DNA from 3 places in the Pseudomonas sp. HP_14 genome. Region 2 is predicted to be linked to each of the others. Evidence: riboswitches for the same ligand, from Rfam matches in the RefSeq annotation. Region 2 holds a riboswitch; each other region holds the start of a gene.
What was found. Region 2 has a riboswitch for cobalamin ahead of ACYASS_RS07610 (ABC transporter substrate-binding protein). Riboswitches for the same ligand answer to the same signal wherever they lie in the genome.
Positions count from the first base shown of each region.

Region 1: it holds a riboswitch for cobalamin, as region 2 does, so the genes downstream of both, ACYASS_RS12340 (CbtB domain-containing protein) here and ACYASS_RS07610 (ABC transporter substrate-binding protein) in region 2, are expected to answer to the same signal.
Region 3: it holds a riboswitch for cobalamin, as region 2 does, so the genes downstream of both, ACYASS_RS22275 (TonB-dependent receptor) here and ACYASS_RS07610 (ABC transporter substrate-binding protein) in region 2, are expected to answer to the same signal.

Region 1 covers NZ_JBTOQI010000014.1:23,787-30,289, reverse strand. The annotation lists gene cobN (cobaltochelatase subunit CobN) at 1-2, opposite strand, end outside; gene cobW (cobalamin biosynthesis protein CobW) at 6-1,070, opposite strand; cobalamin riboswitch at 1,196-1,422, opposite strand; cobalamin riboswitch at 1,480-1,706, shown strand; gene ACYASS_RS12340 (CbtB domain-containing protein) at 1,805-1,990, shown strand; gene ACYASS_RS12335 (CbtA family protein) at 2,002-2,712, shown strand; gene ACYASS_RS12330 (cobalamin biosynthesis protein) at 2,687-3,121, shown strand; gene cobM (precorrin-4 C(11)-methyltransferase) at 3,155-3,901, shown strand; gene nfuA (Fe-S biogenesis protein NfuA) at 4,093-4,686, opposite strand; gene ACYASS_RS12315 (acyltransferase family protein) at 4,757-5,782, opposite strand; gene ACYASS_RS12310 (fatty acid cis/trans isomerase) at 6,153-6,503, opposite strand, start outside.
Region 2 covers NZ_JBTOQI010000008.1:114-6,616, reverse strand. The annotation lists gene ACYASS_RS07630 (DUF979 domain-containing protein) at 1-183, shown strand, start outside; gene ACYASS_RS07625 (GNAT family N-acetyltransferase) at 439-993, shown strand; gene ACYASS_RS07620 (ABC transporter ATP-binding protein) at 1,043-1,840, opposite strand; gene ACYASS_RS07615 (FecCD family ABC transporter permease) at 1,837-2,880, opposite strand; gene ACYASS_RS07610 (ABC transporter substrate-binding protein) at 2,877-3,902, opposite strand; gene ACYASS_RS07605 (hypothetical protein) at 3,901-4,092, shown strand; cobalamin riboswitch at 4,088-4,283, opposite strand; gene pcsA (phosphatidylcholine synthase) at 4,549-5,268, shown strand; gene ACYASS_RS07595 (hypothetical protein) at 5,491-5,766, shown strand; gene ACYASS_RS07590 (LysE family translocator) at 5,903-6,503, shown strand, end outside.
Region 3 covers NZ_JBTOQI010000043.1:101,943-108,445, reverse strand. The annotation lists gene ACYASS_RS22285 (response regulator) at 1-18, shown strand, start outside; gene ACYASS_RS22280 (PAS domain-containing protein) at 78-2,756, opposite strand; cobalamin riboswitch at 3,109-3,313, shown strand; gene ACYASS_RS22275 (TonB-dependent receptor) at 3,421-5,571, shown strand; gene ACYASS_RS22270 (GNAT family N-acetyltransferase) at 5,693-6,199, shown strand.

The sequences.
Region 1 (6,503 bases), on a different contig from region 2:
ATGCATCAACCCGCGAGCGCAGTGCGCAGTTGAGCTTCGAGTGCGGCAGCATCAAGCTTCTGACCAATCAGGACCAATTGGGTCGCGCGTTCTTCCTCTGCGCCCCAGGCACGGTCAAAGTGCTTGTCGAAACGCGTACCGACGCCCTGAATCAACAAGCGCATCGGCTTGCCCGGAATCGCCGCGAACCCCTTGACGCGCAGAATCCCGTGTTGCACGACTAGTTGGGTCAGCGCGTCGAGCAACAGGCTTTCATCAGCTTGAGGCAACTTGATCGAGATGGAATCGAACGCGTCGTGATCGTGGTCATCATGATCATCGCCCTCGTGGTGATCGTGATGGGTCTTGCGACCATCGATGTGCTGCTCCGATTCGGCCCCCAGCCCCAACAGGACATTGATCGGCAGACGACCGCTGCTCGCTTCGATCACCTTGACCGCTGGCGGTAGTTCTTCAGACACCTCTGCACGCACCGATGCCAGACCTGCGGCGTCGATCATGTCAGCTTTGTTGAGGATTACCAGATCGGCGCTGGCCAGTTGATCAGCGAACAGTTCGTGCAACGGCGACTCGTGATCGAGGTTCGGGTCCAGCTTGCGCTGAGCGTCTACCTGATCAGGGAATGCGGCGAAGGTGCCTGCCAGTACTGCCGGGCTGTCTACCACGGTGATGACCGCATCGACCGTGCAGGCATTACGGATTTCGGGCCACTGGAAAGCTTGTACGAGCGGTTTTGGCAGAGCCAGGCCGGATGTTTCGATAAGGATGTGGTCCAGATCGCCGCGGCGCGCAACCAGTTCGCGCATCACCGGGAAAAACTCCTCCTGAACGGTGCAGCACAAGCAACCATTGGCCAGCTCATAGACACGGCCGGTCGCTTCTTCTTCGGTACAGCCAATGGTGCACTGCTTGAGGATTTCGCCGTCGATGCCCAGCTCGCCGAATTCATTGACGATCACGGCAATGCGTCGCCCTTCGGCGTTATCGAGCATGTGGCGCAGCAAGGTGGTTTTACCCGAGCCAAGAAAGCCGGTAACGATAGTGACGGGAAGTTTGGCCAGTGTTTTCATCGGATGCCCTTTGGCAATACGGCGGGCAAACAGGACGAAAACCCTGTGTGGTCACAAGTATGTAACCACAGAGATACGATTCGCCACCGGATCACCCCGCCCGGTTGTAGTGAGAATTCGTCGGGCTCAAGGCCCGAATCGAGGCAGGTCTCCTGGCTTGCGGCGCACCCCGAAGATATCCGGGCAGTCATTGCGCCTTCCCGCGTGAAGCAGTGGCTATGCAATGGCTCTGCAGTAAATCATGACCGCTTACAGTTGCGGGGGCAGCCGCGGCATCGACCGCGTTCCCGTCTTAGCTCCCTGTCGAACCCATGCCGGATCCAGCGGGAGAACCTCGAACCCGCAAGGCTACGCAGTGACCGCGGGCAGGTCAATCAACTGATTGACGTTCCACGCTGGCGCATGCTCTCCTACACGCCTTGTTACGGGTGCCCCTCACGGGGTGAAACGGGAAACCGGTGCGTTCAAGCCTTAGGGCTTGTGCAAGTCCGGCGCTGCCCCCGCAACGGTAAGCAAGTGAAGAATCAGATCCACTGTGCAAGTAACGGCATGGGAAGGCGATTCTTGCAGGTTGAGCGGCGCATAGCCGTACAGCCCCTTGCAAGCCCGGAGACCGGCCCGACATGAAATCAATAACGAACCCGCGGTGGGCGGGCGCAGTTGCACTCCCCTGGCGATCGTCAGCGGGATTTTGCTGCGCATGCCTGCTTGCCGACATACAAGAGGGAAGCGCCATGTCGATCAGTACAACCAGCCAATCCGCCAGCAGCACAGCCACCCAGAGCCAACGCCTGACCGCCGCGATCAGCGCAGCAATCCTCGGGGCCTGCCTGGTTTACTTCGCAGGCTTCTCGCACATCGAAGCGGTACACAACGCCGCTCACGACACTCGCCACAGCGCTGCCTTCCCCTGCCACTGAGACCTGACGCCATGTTCAAGCGAATTGCTCAAACGGCAGGATTCACCGGCTTGCTCGCCGCCCTGCTGCTGACCCTGCTGCAAAGCTTCTGGATCACTCCGTTGATTCTGCAGGCCGAAACCTACGAGAACGCGCCAGCCGAGCAGGTTCATGAACATGCCCACGGTGAGGCCGCACCGGCCGGACATAGTCATGACGAAGAAGCCTGGTCGCCGGAAGATGGCTGGCAGCGAATTGTTTCTACCACCGGCGGCAATCTGGTGGTTGCGGTAGGTTTCGCTTTGATGCTGGCCGCCCTGTACACCTTGAAGGCACCGGGCAAGACGTCCCAAGGCGTGTTTTGGGGGCTCGCGGGCTTTGCGGTGTTTACCCTCGCCCCGACATTGGGCCTGCCACCCGAGCTGCCGGGTACTGCCGCGGCGGACCTTAACCAGCGGCAACTATGGTGGATTGGCACGGCGGCCTCCACTGCTGTCGCCCTGGCGTTGATCGTCTTTTCCCGCAGTTGGCTGCTGAAAGCCTTGGGCGTAGCGATTCTGGTCGTGCCTCACGTGATTGGCGCACCGCAGCCCGAAGTCCACGAGAGCCTTGCTCCAGAGGCGCTGGAATCGCAATTCGTGATTGCCTCGCTGCTGACCAATGCGCTGTTCTGGGTGGCGCTGGGCCTGATCAGCACCTGGCTGTTCCGTCGCAACAATTCCGCTCTTGATCAGGCCGTCTGATCAGATAAGGCCGACCCTGGTGGTCGGCCTTGGTTGCCAGCGCGGCTGTTCTACAGGCGCATTGCTGGAACTGATCGAACGCAGCCTTGACCGTCAGAACCTGCGCATCGAAGCCATCAGCGCCCTCGCCTCCATTGACCTGAAGAGCCGCGAACCCGGCCTGTTGGAGGTGGCGAAGCAGCTTGATCTGCCTCTGCACTTCTTCTCGGCCACTCAACTGAGCGTCCATGAGTCGCAGCTCAGTCATCGATCACAGATCGCTTTCGAGCACACCGGTTGTTATGGAGTAGCAGAAAGTGCCGCCTTGGCATCGGCGAGCCAATCGGGTCCGGCCGAATTGCTCATCACTCGCCAGAAAACCTCGCAAGCCACTTTTGCCTTGGCCATTGCCCAACAGGTTAGCGGATAATCCACATTTTCCACCCTTTGACCTGGAGTCTCCATGACGGTCTTTTTCATCGGCGCAGGCCCCGGCGATCCTGAGCTGATCACAGTCAAAGGCCAGCGACTGATCCGCAGCTGCCCGGTGATCATCTACGCAGGCTCACTGGTGCCTGCCGCCGTTCTGGAAGGCCATCAGGCCGTTCAGGTGAGTAACAGTGCCGAGTTACACCTGGAACAAATCATCGCCTTGATGAAATCTGCTCATGAACAAGGCCAGGATGTGGCTCGCGTACATTCTGGTGATCCGAGCCTTTATGGCGCCATCGGTGAGCAGATCCGCCACTTGCGCGAGCTGGGCATTCCATTCGAGATCATCCCGGGCGTGACAGCCACCGCGGCTTGCGCTGCGCTGCTGGAGTCCGAACTGACCCTACCGGATATATCCCAAACGGTGATCCTGACCCGTTATGCGGACAAGACGTCGATGCCGGAAGGTGAAGCCCTGGCCGACTTGGCGCGTCACCAGGCGACCATGGCGATTCATCTGGGCGTTAATAATCTACCAAAAATCGTCGCCGAACTGACGCCGCATTACGGTCCGGACTGCCCGACTGCCGTGGTTCATCGCGCCAGTTGGCCCGATCAGGACTGGGTCACAGGCACTCTGGCGGATATCGAAGCTAAAGTTGCGGAGAAGGGATTTCGCCGGACAGCACTGATCCTGGTCGGCCGTGTGTTATCCAGTGATGCATTCAGCGAGTCATCCCTGTACCGCGCGGGGCATGCGCATTTGTTCAGGAAGTAAGAGGGCGCGCGGTAAGCACAATTAGTGTGGGAGCCGGGCTTGCCCCTAAAGTTAATCAACCTCATCGCGGGCAAGCCCGGCTCCCACAGAGTATTAGCATTCCAGCTTATAAGCGCGGGATGCTCAGGTATCCAGATCACACAAAAAACCCCGAACACGTCGGGGTTTTTTAACACGGCACAGCAAACAGCTTAGTAGTAAGCGTTTTCTTTCTGCGTGTGGTCAGTCACATCACGTACGCCATTCAGCTCGGGAATGCGCTCAAGCAGGGTGCGCTCGATGCCTTCTTTCAGCGTCACGTCAGCCTGACCGCAACCCTGGCAACCACCGCCAAACTGCAACACAGCAATATGTTGTTCCTGCTCTTCAACCACATCGATCAGGGTGACCTGACCGCCGTGGCTGGCCAGCCCCGGGTTGATCTCGGTTTGCAGGTAATAGTTGATACGGTCATTGATCGGACTGTCCGCACTGACCGTCGGCACTTTTGCGTTTGGTGCCTTGATCGTCAGTTGGCCGCCCATGCGGTCAGTCGCGTAATCGACAACGGCATCATCCAGAAATGCTTCGCTGAAACCATCAATCCAGGCGGTGAAGCTTTTCAGGCCAATGGCCTTGTCTTCTGGTTTCTCTTCGCCGGGCTTGCAGTAGGCAATGCAGGTTTCAGCGTACTGGGTGCCAGGCTGGGTAATAAACACGCGGATGCCAATGCCCGGGGTATTCTGCTTTTCCAGCAGATCGGCCAGGTAATCGTGGGCAGCATCGGTAATTGTAATAGCGGTCATGAAAATTCCTCGCAGACGTGCTGGCAGTTTACGCCAATCCCCGGCTTCGTACAAAGTCCTAGTATTTTTGTCAGGAAAGCGCCTGAGAAGCATTTCTGGCCCTTCGCTCGTCCAGCCAGCCCTTCATGCGACGATACAGGCCCTTCTCCAGCCACTCGTAACTGATCCATGCACCCAGCGCGATGACCGGCACACAAATCGCGAAGACCAGATAAGGGTTGAGGTTGTAATGCTGCGAGGCGAGCCAGCCGCCATACAGAACCAGAACGTGCAACAGATAAACCGAATAAGAACAATCGCCCAACACTTTGAGCAACTTGTTGCCCCGGAAAACCGGCTCCATGGCAATGCACGACAACACTATCAGCGCACTTGGAAGCCCCCAGTTAAGCAGGCGATCCTGATCGGCGCCCAAGTGATAGATAACGACCAGCCCCGTAGCGATCCCCAGTAACGGCAACCAGAAGCCCTCCTTGATCCAGCCCCGGCGGTAAATGATGCCGATGCCGATGCCGAGCAAGAACTCGTAGATGATGTCGTTACCATAAAACCGGCTGATCAGCCCCGAGCGCGCCAGCACTTCACAGACCGCGAACAATGCGGCTGCGACGATCAAGGGGCGGTGGCGCTGCTTGAACAGGAATACCGTGGAAAACAGCAGATAGAAGAACATTTCGTAGTTAAGAGTCCAGCCCACATTCAAGGTGGGGTACAGCCCATAACCACCCGGGTTCTCCGCCGGGATGAAAAACAGCGACAGCATGAACGTCTGCCAGTTGATGACCTGATGCGGCAGCAATGGCGCCGCGAACACCAGCAACAAGCCCATCGCTGCGGTATAGAACCAGTAGGCAGGAACAATGCGGATAATGCGGTTCAGCATGAATCGTCTGGCGGGCATTTCGCTGTTCTGCGTGGACAGGAAAATCACCAGACCGCTGATCACGAAAAAGATATCAACGCCGACAGCACCCTTCGTCACGAAGAAGTCGCCAACAGGGCCACTGGCGTTAAAGTTGAAAAAAATCTGCATAAAGTGGTGACACACTACGACCCACGCGGCGAGTGCCCGCAGGGCTTGAACCGAAATCAACATCACGAACCTCATAGCACCTTTTGAACAACAATCCAGGGCTGCGAGAACAACGGCAGGCCCAAGGACACTCACGGGGTCGGACCGTGAGAGTTCACAAAAGGTCATGAAAAAATGACTTTTCCGGTCAGCGGTAGATGGCCGCAGGCCATATGGGATATGGGTCGGCCGGACTTTAAGGCACTGAATTCGCGTACACCGTGCCGATGACCCGAACGGATTTTCGTCGTGGGAGCGGTGCTTGCCCGCGAATCGGCCAATCAGATTATTCAGCTATACCGCGTATTCGTTCTTCGCGGGCAAGCCTCGCTCCCACAGGGGATCTCGACCTCATGTGGGAGCGGTGCTTGCCCGCGATATGGGCGACGCAAATCTACAGATTTTCATACCGATTCATATCCATCACCCCCGCCTCAACAGGATCGGTTTCCTGAATGTACCGGGTCAGGTCATGGAAGTACGTCCAGAACTGCGGATTGCTGCGGCGCACACCCCAACGTTCGACAATCTTCTCAAACTCTGGCTGATGCCTGGCCTGCTGCATCATCTGAACGAACTCGGGCACGTCGTTCGCTGGCACGTTGAACATGAAGTTCGGGTAACTCGCTAACACACCCGGATAAATCGTCAGCGTATCCAGCCCAGGCTCGTAGCGATAAGACTCACCCAGCAAAAACGCGACATTCGTATGCGCCCGGTTACGCAACATGCTGTACATCATCCG
Region 2 (6,503 bases):
GCCGCGATTGGCATGTTCTCCGGTTATTGCGGGACCTTGATGACGCCCATGGCGGCAAACTTCAATATCGTCCCGGCGGCGCTGCTTGAATTGCCGGACAAGTACGCGGTGATCAAGGCGCAGATTCCTACTGCACTGCCGTTGCTGCTGGTCAACATCCTGTTGCTGTACTTCCTGATGTAATAAGCGAATGCCCGTAGCACAGGCCTCGTGCCGCAGTCTTCCAGATTGAACCCTGTCCTGTAGGAGCTCACCGAGGTTACGAGGCCAGAGATAGCGGAGTGTCAGAAAAACCGCCATCGCTGGCCTCGTAACCTCGGTGAACTCCTACAGATCCAATGTTTGCTGTGCGACAGCGCTGTGTCTGGAACAGGCCCTTGGCGTTGTGTTTGCGGGCTGTATTAGGATGGTCGTCCATTCGGTGACCGAGCGCTGAACATGTCCGCTGTAGACATTGTTTCTGTACAACCTGAAGACATCCCCTCTGCGGTGGAATTCGTCCTGCGTGCCCGCGCGCAGATCTTCCCGATGCTTGACCCGACAGTAATCCCCGCGGACCTTGCACAGTTTGCCGAAGTGTACAGCGAGGAGGGTGGTGGCCGTTTTCTGGTCGCGCGCCGCGATGGGGAAATCGTCGCGGCAATCGGTTATTTGCCATACGACGGTCGATTCCCTCAACTGGATTACGGGCAACGCACAGTAGTGGAAATCGTCCGGTTGTTCGTGATCCCGGAGTTTCGCCGTTCAGGGTTGGCGACCACGATCTATCTGGCGCTTGAAGCGTGCGCCCGACAGCAGGGCATCGACGTGCTTTACCTGCACACCCATCCGTTTCTACCGGGTGCGATTGGCTTCTGGGAGCGGCAGGGTTTCAGGGTTGTGGATGTGGAAAGCGATCCGGTCTGGCAGACGACGCATATGGAATTCGGGTTGGTCCAGGTTCAAGGCCGGTGCGAGATCCCTTACGGTGCCAGGACGGGCACCGCGATCTAAAGTGAGTTGTGCCCGGCTTTATCGCGAGCAAGCTCTGCTCCCACAAGGGTTATGACCTGAAGCGCAATATCTGCGTGCCGTCGTACGGGTCTGTGAGGTAGTGCGCCTCCACGCCGAAGGTCTCGCGCAACAGTTCGCAGGTCAGCACTTCGGACGGTACGCCAATGGCGATCAGCTCGCCTTTGTCCATGACCGCCAGACGATCACACGCCAGGGCTTGATTGAGGTCGTGCAAGGCAATCAGGGTGGTAACCGGCAGTGACCTCACCAGACCCAGGATGCTCAGTTGATGCTGAATATCCAGGTGGTTGGTGGGTTCATCCAGCAACAGGATTTGTGGACGCTGGGCCAGCGCGCGGGCGATGTGCACGCGTTGCCGTTCGCCCCCCGACAAGCTATGCCAGGCACGCTTGGGCTTGTCGGCCATGTCCACGTCGCGCAGCGCCTGCTGAACGATGTCATTGTCTGTGGCTGACCATGGCTCCAGCGCGGAAAGCCATGGCGTACGACCCAGCTCTACAGCATCCAGCACGGTGATCGCATCGGACGTTTCAGCTTGCTGTTCGACAACCGCAATCATCTGCGCGACATCGCGACGCTTCATGTCGGCAAGGGCAACACCGTTAAGGTGAATCTCGCCACTGGCGGGGATCTGGATCCCTGAAAGCAGCTTCAACAGGCTGGACTTCCCTGAACCGTTGGGGCCGATCAATCCAAGGGTTTCACCACGTCGTAGCTGCAACGCGACATCGCGGACAATGGGTACCCCTTTGATCGACCAGTTGAGGCCGCTGCAGGACAGTACGTTGCGGTCGATGTCGGCGATCGGCTGCTTCGGATTGCTCATCGGCCCCCCTTGGCTTTTATCAGGATCACGGCGAAGACCGGCGCGCCGATCAGGGCAGTAATCACTCCGACCGGTAATACCTGGCCCTTGATTGCCGTGCGAGACAGAACGTCGGCGGCAATCAGGAATACCGCTCCGGCCAGCGCACTGATCGGGATCAGTCGTCCGTGGCGCACACCGACCAGCAGGCGCGCTGCATGAGGCACCACTAAGCCGACGAAACCGATAGAACCGACCAGCGACACCATCACTGCTGTCACCAGTGCCACGGTGGCAATCAATATCACCTGGACCCGACGCACCGGGATGCCCAACGCAGCCGCAGAGTCACTGCCGAACATGAAGGCGTCCAGCGAGCGACGGTGCCACAGGCAGACCGCCAGGCCGATCAACACCACCGGCACTGCCAGAGTGACCGATTGCCAGCGCACACCGCTGAGGTTGCCCAGCAGCCAGAACATGATGCCCCGCGCCTGCTCGGAGTTGGCCGACTTGGTAATCAGAAAAGAGGTCAGGGCGTTGAACAGTTGTGAACCGGCGATGCCTGCCAGGATGATCTGCCCGCTGCCACTGACTGCGCCGGTGCTGCGAGCGAGCAGGGCGACCAGCGCAAAAGCCGCCATGGCGCCTACAAATGCGCCCGCCGACAAGGAAATGGCACCTGCGCCGATACCGATGATTGCCACCAGCACCGCGCCGGTCGAGGCCCCTGCGGAAATGCCCAACAGGTAAGGATCGGCCAGCGGGTTGCGCAACAGTGACTGCAGGACCACACCCGAGATCGCCAGCCCGGCACCGCACGCTGCGGCAACCAGGGCGCGGGTCAGCCGGTAATTCCAGACGATGCCTTCGTCGATCGGGTCCAGTACGAAACCGGCGCCCCACAGTTTGTTGGCCAGTACCTGAAACACCAGCGACAGGCTGATCGGTGTTTCACCAATGGCAATACCGGCAATGATCGCCGCTATCAACACCACGAGCACCCAGGCGCCGTGCAGGCAGATCTTGCGTAACAGGCGACTGGCGAACTGCGCTGTCATGGGTGCAGGTCAAACTTGTCGATGGCGCCTGCCAGTTCATCGATACCGTTGAAGGTGCGAATGGTCGCTTCCATGGCCTGGGCATCAAGAATCACGATGCGGTTGTGCTTCACGGCGTCCATGTTTCGAGTGACCGGGTCGGACTTGAGGAATTCCAGTTTTTTCTGGAAGTCATCAGCCGGGAAGCGGCGACGGTCCATCCGTGCCAGAACCAGAATGGTCGGGTTGGCCTTGGCGATGGTTTCCCATCCTACAGTTGGCCATTCTTCATCGGACTGCACGATGTTGCGTAGGCCCAGGGTGTCCATCATGAATGCCGGGATGCCTTTGCGTCCGGCGACATAAGGATCGACGTTCAGGTCTGCGCTGGAGAACCAGAAGACGGCCGAGGCGTCTTTCAGGTGTTTGCCTTTGACGCTGGCCTGAGCCTTGGCAAGACGTGCTTGCAGTTCGGTGTTCAATTCGTTGCCACGAGCCTGGACATCAAAGATCTGTGCCAGTTGGTCGACGGTCTTGTACAGGCTGTCGATCGAGAATGGGCGCAGACGCGTGCCATCGGCACCGACCAGGTTGTCCTTGCCTTCGCAGTCTGATGGCATGAGGTAGGTCGGGATTTTCATTTCGCTGAACTGCTGGCGAGTACCGACCACGCCCTGTGGACCGACCATCCATTCAAACTGGACGGCAACCAGTTCAGGGCGCTTGTTGATCACGGCTTCGAAGCTTGGATCGTTATCGGCCAGACGCGGGATTTTTGCGTTCTGTTGTTCGAACTGTGGCAGCACATTGTTGAACCACAGCGAGGTCCCGACCACTTTGTCGGCCAGTCCAAGGGAGTAGAGGATCTCGGTCGCAGACTGGCCAATGGTCACGGCTTTGCCGGGAGCCTTGGCGAAGGTCAGCGGCACGCCGCAGTTGTCGAGGGTAAGCGGGTAGTGGGTACTGAGGGCGGGGCTGGCAGCCAGGCTCAGCGCAGAGAAACCCAGGCCAGCGAGCACTACAGCAAAACGAGGTAAAGACATGAAAAACGATCTCCATTCGAACGGTTATCCGCACGATGGTGTTCTGGCTGGATACACATCACGACCGCTGCTGTTGATGGTTCGGCAGGGGTTGATCAGTCACGGCGCTGCCACCGTTCTGACGGATGTACTCCCCGGACACCCCGCCGGTGGGTCAGTTGCCAGGAGCCACATGCATTCGATGCAGTGACGCCCTGATGTCGGCAGGTCTCCTGACTGGCGCTTCATCGCCGCGCTCCGGCCTTCCCGGGTGATGACCCAGTGGCATTGATGGAGCAGGGCTCAGCACCTACAGTTGCGGGGGCAGTTCCGGTTGATGCCTCGGGGGCATCACGGATTCCCTATTAATCCCGTTTGGAAACCGACGGGCGGCATGGTAATGGATATGCTCAAAAGAGTGGGGATTTTTACTGCGCCGGTCGCCCTCGGATATTTTTTTATCGTACGTTTGGGCGGGGCAGCGCATGATGCAAACGGCAACGGGTCGGGAGTAATCACCGCGCACGGGTGAACCTTCTCGCCTGATGGCCGGTCGATAGTGCAATCTATACGCTGTTCCCGGTTTGTCACGGCTGGTAATAAAAGACAGAAACAGCCCTTGGCCACGCCTACACTGGTCCGCTACATCTTCTGGAGACATTTTCCTGTGATATCGACTCAACGAGTGGCCTGGCTGAAAGCCTGGGGTGCCCACGGTTTTACCGCCACCGGCGTGGTCATCGCATTCCTTGCGACCATTGCCCTGTTCGATAATCAGGCCAAGGCCTGCCTGTTGTGGCTGGGGCTGGCGCTGGCAGTGGACGGCGTGGATGGCTCGCTGGCGCGCAAATTCAATGTGCAGTCGGTGCTACCGGGTTTTGACGGTTCGGTGCTGGACCTGGTGATTGATTACCTCACTTACGTGTTTATCCCGGCGCTGTTCATTTACAGCTATATCCCGCTGCCGCCTTATACGCTGCTGCTGAGCACGGCGATCATTCTGATTTCATCGCTTTTCTGTTTCTGCAATCTGGAGATGAAGAGCAAGGACAATTACTTTCAGGGCTTCCCGGCAGCGTGGAATGTGGTCGCATTGTGCCTGTACATCATTCAGCCGACCCCGTGGGTGACCTTCCTGACGATTATCGGTCTGGCATTGCTGACCGTGACGCGCATGAAGTTCCTGCATCCTTTCCGGGTGCGTCGTTTCATGCCGTTGAATATCCTGGTGACCACCGTATGGCTGATCACCAGCGCCTTGCTGATCATCAATCATCCGCACAACGGGCCTGTGGTGATGGGGGTGTGGTTCACGATGTCGGCTTACTTCATCGGCATCTGCCTGTGGCGGACGTCGCTGGAGTATTGGGGTAAGTGGCGGGCTTGATGGGCTAGCCGCACAGCCTTCATCGCGAGCAAGCTCGGCTCCTACAGGATCGCGCTAAACCTGTAGGAGCCGAGCTTGCTCGCGATATCGGTTCAGCAGGCAATGGATTTCCAACGATTCTCCCCACCCAATACCGACTATCAAGAGCAGTGATTTCTGCGTAAACGCCGCCGGGCGTAACCTTTGTTCATTCCCGAAATGAACCCGATCCCGGAGGCTCTCATGAACCGCATTTACGCTTTTGCCCTGTTGTTGACCGTTGCAGTTGTCTCCGGTTGCTCCACTCACCACGCCGTTGAACTGCGTCCTTACACTGCCGAGGAAACTCATCAGTTGGCCCTGGAAGATTTGAATCGCCGTGGTCTTTCCTTTGATGAGTATCAGGTCGCCAAAGCAAAACTGTTGGCCGAGCCGCAAATGCAAGCCGTGCGCGACTTCGATAATCGCGGCGAGATCAGCGCTGAGAACGTACAGGCTAGTCAGGATCGCCAAGGTTGATGGTTTAAGTACAGTGATGGACGAAACTGTTTTCGTTCAAAACTGTACCGGTTGTATTTTCGTCTGACTGTTCGTGTGTTTCTGGTTGCCGATTCGATAGGGTGAAGGCCTGCCCTTTAGATGTCTGGATCGCTCCATGCCGTTCTCCCTTGACCTGCTGCTCGCTTTTGCGTTGTTCGCCTTTGTCACGTCCATCACGCCCGGTCCTAACAACATGATGCTGCTGGCCTCGGGGGTGAATTTCGGATTCAGCCGGACTGTGCCGCATATGTTGGGGATCAGTTGCGGGTTTTTCAGCCTGGTACTGGCGGTCGGTCTTGGACTGGGCGCTGCTTTTCAGACTTATCCGCTGCTGTACACCATCCTGCGTTACGTCGGCGCTGCCTATTTGTTGTATCTGGCGTGGAAGATCGCCACTTCAGGTCCGGCCTCGGATGCTTCGGGCGCAGAGAGCAAACCACAGACCTTCATGCAGGCTGCCCTGTTTCAGTGGGTTAATCCCAAGGCTTGGGTCATGGCTGTGGGCGCGATCAGTACCTACACACCGTTGCAGGGGTACTTCACCAATGTTGTGATCATCTCGGCGGTATTTGCGCTGATCAACCTGCCAAGCGTCGGTGTCTGGGCAGGGTTTGGCAGCCTGCTGCGTAACGCGCTGCGTGATCCGTTCTGGTTGCGGTTGTTTAACGGGGTAATGGCAGTACTGCTGGTGGTTTCGTTGTATCCGATGCTGAAGG
Region 3 (6,503 bases), on a different contig from region 2:
AAAAGCATATCCCTGTAGGAGCTGCCGAAGGCTGCGATGCGCTCATCCTGATACACCGCTATCGCGACCGTTGGCAGCTACAGGTTAATGACTGGCGGTATCTGCCGCATACTGATCTCGTTGCGCAGCAGCCTGGCCAACGCTTCTACGGAATAGGGCTTCTGCAGAAAGGTAAAACCCTGTGAGTTCCCCTGTGCCAACGCGGGACTATAGCCGCTGGTCAGGACAATCGGGAGCGTTGGATAGAGCCTTTGAATTTCAAGGGCCAGCTCCACCCCGTTCATGCCCGGCATGACAACATCGGAAAATACTGCCTGAAAAGCGTCGGCTCGCTGCGCCAAAACCTCCAGAGCCTCCACACCACTCTTGGCCCAGTGAATGTCGTACCCCAGCTCTCTCAACGTCTGACTGGAAAACTCGCCAATTTCAAGGTTGTCCTCAACCACCAGCAGACGAGCACCTTCGCCACTGCTTTGCAGCTCCGGCTCCATCGCAGCATATTCGGCACCCGGTATCGCAACGGATCTAGGCAGGTAGAGAGTAAACGTACTGCCCTCGCCCAACCGACTGGCGACCAACACCTCGCCACCCGACTGTTTGGCAAAACCGAACACCTGAGAAAGCCCCAGCCCGGTGCCTTTACCGACGTCCTTGGTCGTAAAAAACGGGTCGAAGATACGATCAATCTGTTCCGGGTCGATGCCTGAGCCGCTGTCGATCAATGACACGGCAACATAATCGCCAACCACTGCGGCATGGGTGCGGCGAGCAGGAATTTGCCCGACAGGCTCAACACAAATCCTCAAGGTCCCCTCGCCATTCATGGCATCACGGGCATTGACCGCCATATTGATCAGCGCGGTATCGAACTGACCAGCGTCAGCGTTGATGTAGCAAGGCTGGGCAGGAAGCTCGATCAGCGTTTTTATCCGGGCTCCGGTCAATGAACCAATCATCTCGCCAATAGCCCGGACACTTTTGCCGACTTCAAAGACTTCCGGGCGCAAGGTTTGCTGGCGAGAAAACGCCAGCAACTGCCCAGTCAACTTGCTGGCCCGATCGACCGCATTGGAAATCGCGTCGATGTAACGTCGACGTCGCTCTTCATCCAGATTGCGCTTGAGCAGGTCTGTAGAGGCTTTGACCACCGTCAGCAGGTTGTTGAAGTCATGAGCCACACCACCGGTCAATTGCCCCACGGCTTCCATCTTCTGCGACTGACGCAATGCAGCTTCTGTGCGGCGTAGTGCTTCGGCGGCCTCCCGCTCAACCTGAACGTCGCGTCCCACGGCATGGATATAGGATTGATCCGGCACAGCGGTCCAGGCGATCCAGCGATACGAGCCGTCTTTGTGCAAATAGCGATTTTCGAAACTGGAGACACTGATGCCCTGCGACAATTCCGCCGCGGCAGAGGCAGTGGTCAAATCATCATCCGGGTGCAGAAGCTCCAGAAACGACTTGCCCAGCAACTCATCAGGACTCCAGCCAAGCACCTGAGTCCAGGCTGGATTGACCGCCACGATGTCGCCGCTGAATTCGGCAATCAGCATCAAGTCGGTGGACAACCGCCAGATGCGATCGCGGTCCTGAGTACGGGCTTCGACCCTCTCCTCCAGCGTAGCGTTGAGCGTACGCAGGTCTTCTTCAGCGGCGCGGGTTGCCGTGATGTCTCGGGAAATGCAGAGGATTTTTTCTACGGCCCCCGCCTCATCAAACATCGGCGTAACCTGCACATCCCACCATTTGGGGGTGCCCAGATAGGTGTTGGCAAAACCCTGGAAACGACCGGGGACGCCTGTTCTGGCGGCGACAATGGCAGCCTGAGCGTCGATATGCCCTTGATCCTGCCAGAAGTCCGGCCACGGGCAGCCTTGCACGTCGTTGAAGTTACTGATTTCCATGACGCGCATGCCGCCTTCACTCATGAAGGTAAGCTTGCCATCCAGGTCGATCACCTTGATGCAATCGTTGCTGCTGGCCAGCACCCGGCTATTGAACTCCTCGGTATTGCGCAAAGAAGACTCAATTCGCCGGGCCTCGGTGACATCCTTGAACAGCATCGCAATGCGGTTGTGCTCGGCCCCCTGGACTTTGTAGGCGTAGATTTCATACCAGCGCCCGCCAAGCGCAACCGCAGGCGCGTCAAAGCCAACTGACTCGCCACTCAACACCACGCTCGCATACACCTCAAACCAACGTGCAGGCTGGCCGTCTGCGATGTCCCGCATACTCTGGCCAATCTGCTGTTTGAGTTCTGTCATGTTGTCGAACGCGGCGTTGACCTCGATCAAATGGCAGGCCGTCAGCAGGTTATGGGTGTAGGTGACTTCAAATACGCCAAAGCCGATATCGATGTCACTGAACAGCGCACGATAACGTTCGTCGCTGGACTTCAGTTGCTGACCAAGGCGCACGGAGTGGGTGGTTTCAACCGTATGGCACAGAACACCCAATATGGACTCTTCATGCTCGTCGTACACCGGCGAAAATGAAAAGGTCCACCAGGTCTGCTCTTCAACCCCATAGCGGGCCATGCTGATCGGATGATTTTCATAGCGACTGGATTCGCCGCCAAAGGCCCTCTCTATCATGGGCCGCACCTGCTCCCAGGCGTCTGCCCACAGCGTGGTGATGCTCTGCCCCACGGCAACGTCAAGACGGGGGCCGAGAATGGGCCGATAGGCATCGTTGAAGAAGAAGTGCAGATCCGGCCCCCACACCAGATAAAGGCTTTCCGGGGAACTGAGCATCATGCTCAACGTCGAGCGAATGGGTGCGGGCCAATCTGACATAGGCCCAAGAGAGGTCGCGGACCAATCGAAAGCTCTGATTGCTGCGCCTGTTTCGCCGCCTGGAAGGGAGCGTGAAACCGGGCTGTTTAAAGGGTTCATGGCCATTTACTAATTGCTGGGGCGTCACTGGACGAAGATGATCGGCCGCATCAGCGGAGGAATGTGCTGAGTTTGGAGGGATGGCGAACAAGTGGCAACCACCGCACAGCGATTATCCATGCGTTGCCATGTCGCACACGAATGGACCCTGAGGACATCACAACGTTCTCTACCTCGCGGTGCGGCCGATTGACGTGACCGTTCATCGGTGGTCAGATGCGCGCCAGTTTCAGGTGTCTCATGCCGCCGAGCATGAGGTGAAACGGGAAGCCGGTGCGTCATTTCGATGATCAGTCCGGCGCTGCCCCCGCAACGGTAAGCGAGCGAAGCATTCGACAAACCACTGTGCTCCGGCATGGGAAGGTGAATGTTTCATGACCCTCGCAAGCCCGGAGACCGGCCTGGAACTTCGTTTTGGCAAACCCGCGGTGGGCGGGCGCAGGCCGGTTTCCGTGGGCTTTTGCGCCCGCGATTCCTCATGCGTTATTCCCCCGGGATCCATTCATTCCTCATTGGCTGGAATCGTATGTCCCGCAACTTCCTGTTTCAAACCCTGGCGAGTCAATCGCTGCGCATCACGCTGTTCCCTTGCTTCGCCATTTCGCCTGCGGCCTTTGCCGCTGACGACACTGTGATCGCCCTGCCGTCAATGGCAATCATCGATACCGCAGACAACGGCGAAACCAGTCTGGCCACTGCCCTGCCCGCCGGTTCCCGGTTGAATATCAGCGCGCTTGAAAACCCGGCCAGCCTGAGCAGTCTGGATGAGTCCGCCATCCACAACCGTAATAACCTTACTTTGCAGGACGCCGTCAGCCGCTCGCCCGGCATCACCAGCATCGCTACGCCGGGTGATGGCAACACGGCGCTTTCAGCACGCGGTTTCGCCGGACATTCTTCAGTGATGACATTGTTCGATGGCTCGCGGCTGTATACCGGGGCTGGCACCCAGACCTTCCCGGTCGACCCGTGGATGGTGGAGCGCATCGACGTTATTCGCGGCCCTGCCTCGGTGCTGTATGGCGAAGGCGCAACAGGCGCCGTGATCAATGTGATCCCCAAGAAGCCACTTGAAGGAGATGTTCGCAACACGCTGCGCCTGGGCTATGGGTCCAATGACCGCCAGCAGTCAGGGCTGGACAGCGGCGGCTCGCTGAGCGACACACTGAGCTATCGCCTGACCCTGAACCAGGAGCAAAGCAACGGCTGGGTGGATAACGGCAACTCCAGAAACCTGGCCCTCAGCGCCGCCCTGCGCTGGCAGGCAGCTGACAACCTGAGCTTCACCTTTGCCCATGAGCGTGGCGACAGCGAACCGATGAGCTACTTCGGCACGCCGCTGATCGACGGCCATTATCGCGACAGTCTGCGGAACAAAAATTACAACCTGCAAAACGCCGTGCAGCGCTACAACGATGAGTGGACCCGACTCAATACCGACTGGCAGATAACCGACAACGTCAGCGCCAGCAACCAGCTTTACTACATCAAGAGCCGTCGTCACTGGCGCAACGCCGAGACCTATAGCTGGAGTAACGCGCAAGGCCAGCTTTTGCGCGGAGACTATCTGGAGATCAAACACGATCAGGAGCAGATTGGCGATCGCCAGAGCTTCACCTTCGATCATTCACTGTTCGGGCTGGACAGCAGAACGGTGGTCGGCGCCGAGTACAACAAAATCCGCTTTGGCGTCGATAACAACTCGCCGTATACCGATGTCGGTGGAGACTACGTCGATCCATGGAACCCGGCCAACGGCTACTTTGAAAGTCAGTCGCCCACCCAACCTCTGAGCGACAGTACGACACGTACCTTCGCACTGTTTGCAGAGAACCGGCTGCAGCTGTCCGAGCGCTGGTCGCTGGTGACCGGTATACGGCGCGATCAAAATCATCTCGACCGTAACGACTTGCGCGCCAATACGCGCAGCGATCGGAGCCTCACCGGCGGCAATTGGCGCGCCGGACTGGTTTTCGCGGTGACAGATCAGCTGTCGTTGTATGGCCAGTATTCGACCAGCGAAGACGGGGTCAACAATCTGATCAGCCTTAATCCGACCCAGCAGCAAATGGACCTGACTGAAGCCAGACAGACCGAGTTCGGTCTCAAGCAGCAATTCTGGGAAGGCCACGGGGAGTGGACGCTGGCGGCTTACCACATCGTAAAAAAGAAAATGCTCACCACTGACCCGGTGACGCGTTTGGCGCAGCAGGTCGGCCAGCAATCCTCGGACGGCCTGGAGGCCTCGCTGGAACTGGCGTTAAGCCAAGGCTGGCGTGTATCAGCCAATGCCTCGGTAGTGCGTGCCGAATATGACGAATTCAATGAAACCGCTGGCGGCCAACTGGTGTCCCGGGCAGGCAACCGTCCCACCGACGTGCCTCGTCGCAGCGCCAATCTGTGGTTGAGCAAGGCGCTGACTCAAGACCTGGATGCAGGCATGGGCCTGCGCTATGTCGACGCCCGCTATGCCGATACGGCCAATACCACCAAAGTACCTGGCTACAGCGTAGTGGACGCAAACCTGGGCTGGAATGTGGTGCCGGATGTGCGTCTGGGCCTGCAGTTGAATAACCTGCTGGATCGGCGTTATGCAGCAGCACAGTACAACAGCGGCCAACAATGGCTGATGGGCCAGCCACGGTCGTTTTTCGTGACCGCGGATTACAGCTTCTGAGTAACGGGCCAATACACTGACCGCGCTGGCACGATTCGCGTGCCAGTTCTCAGTGCAAGCCCTGTGACACAAGGCTGCCGTATACTGACGGGCCGCACCCGCACTTAAGGAATGAATGCCAATGCGCGCCCCGTCTTCTGCCATCGTCCTCGAACGCTTTACTGAAGCGCACGCCGAGGGCGTTGCAGCGCTGTACAACGTCCCAGCAGTCGCCAGGCAAGTCCTGCAGATGCCTTTTCAGTCCGCTGACATCTGGCGCAAGCGACTGGACAGTAGCAATGAACGACTGGTCAGCCTTGTAGCGCTCCATGAAGGGGCCGTCGTTGGACAAGGCTCTCTTGAGCAGTTTTCCCGCATCCGCCGCAGCCATTGCGGTGCCATTGGCATGGCCGTCGCTCAGGATTGGCAGGGTCAGGGTATCGGCAAACAACTTTTAACCGCACTGCTGGATATCGCCGACAACTGGATGAAACTGCGCCGGGTCGAGCTGACTGTCTATGCGGACAATCAGGCGGCGGTAATCCTCTATGAAAAGCTGGGGTTCGAGACTGAGGGTTTGCTGCGTGATTACGCGATTCGTGACGGGCAGTTCACCGATGCGCTGACGATGGCGCGTATTCGCGGATGATGCGGTCCAAGGCACATTGTTAATGCCCAAGGACCGGCCGGGCGGCGTTCCGATTTAGCCGGGAGGCCGTCATTTATGCTGAAAGATTTGCCGCGAATCCATCAGCCATCTCCCGGCTGAAGCGGAACGCCGCCCGGCCGGTCCCTCAGGGGCGTAGCGCCACTCCCGCAAATCCCACCCGCTGAATCGATTAACCCTTCAGTGAATATGTTTCCAGTTTTTACGGAACTCGCCCGGCCTGACATCCCCTAAGCCTTCAAGCCAGCGGACTGGCAAGGCTTTGCCTCATGCACCGACGGCACCG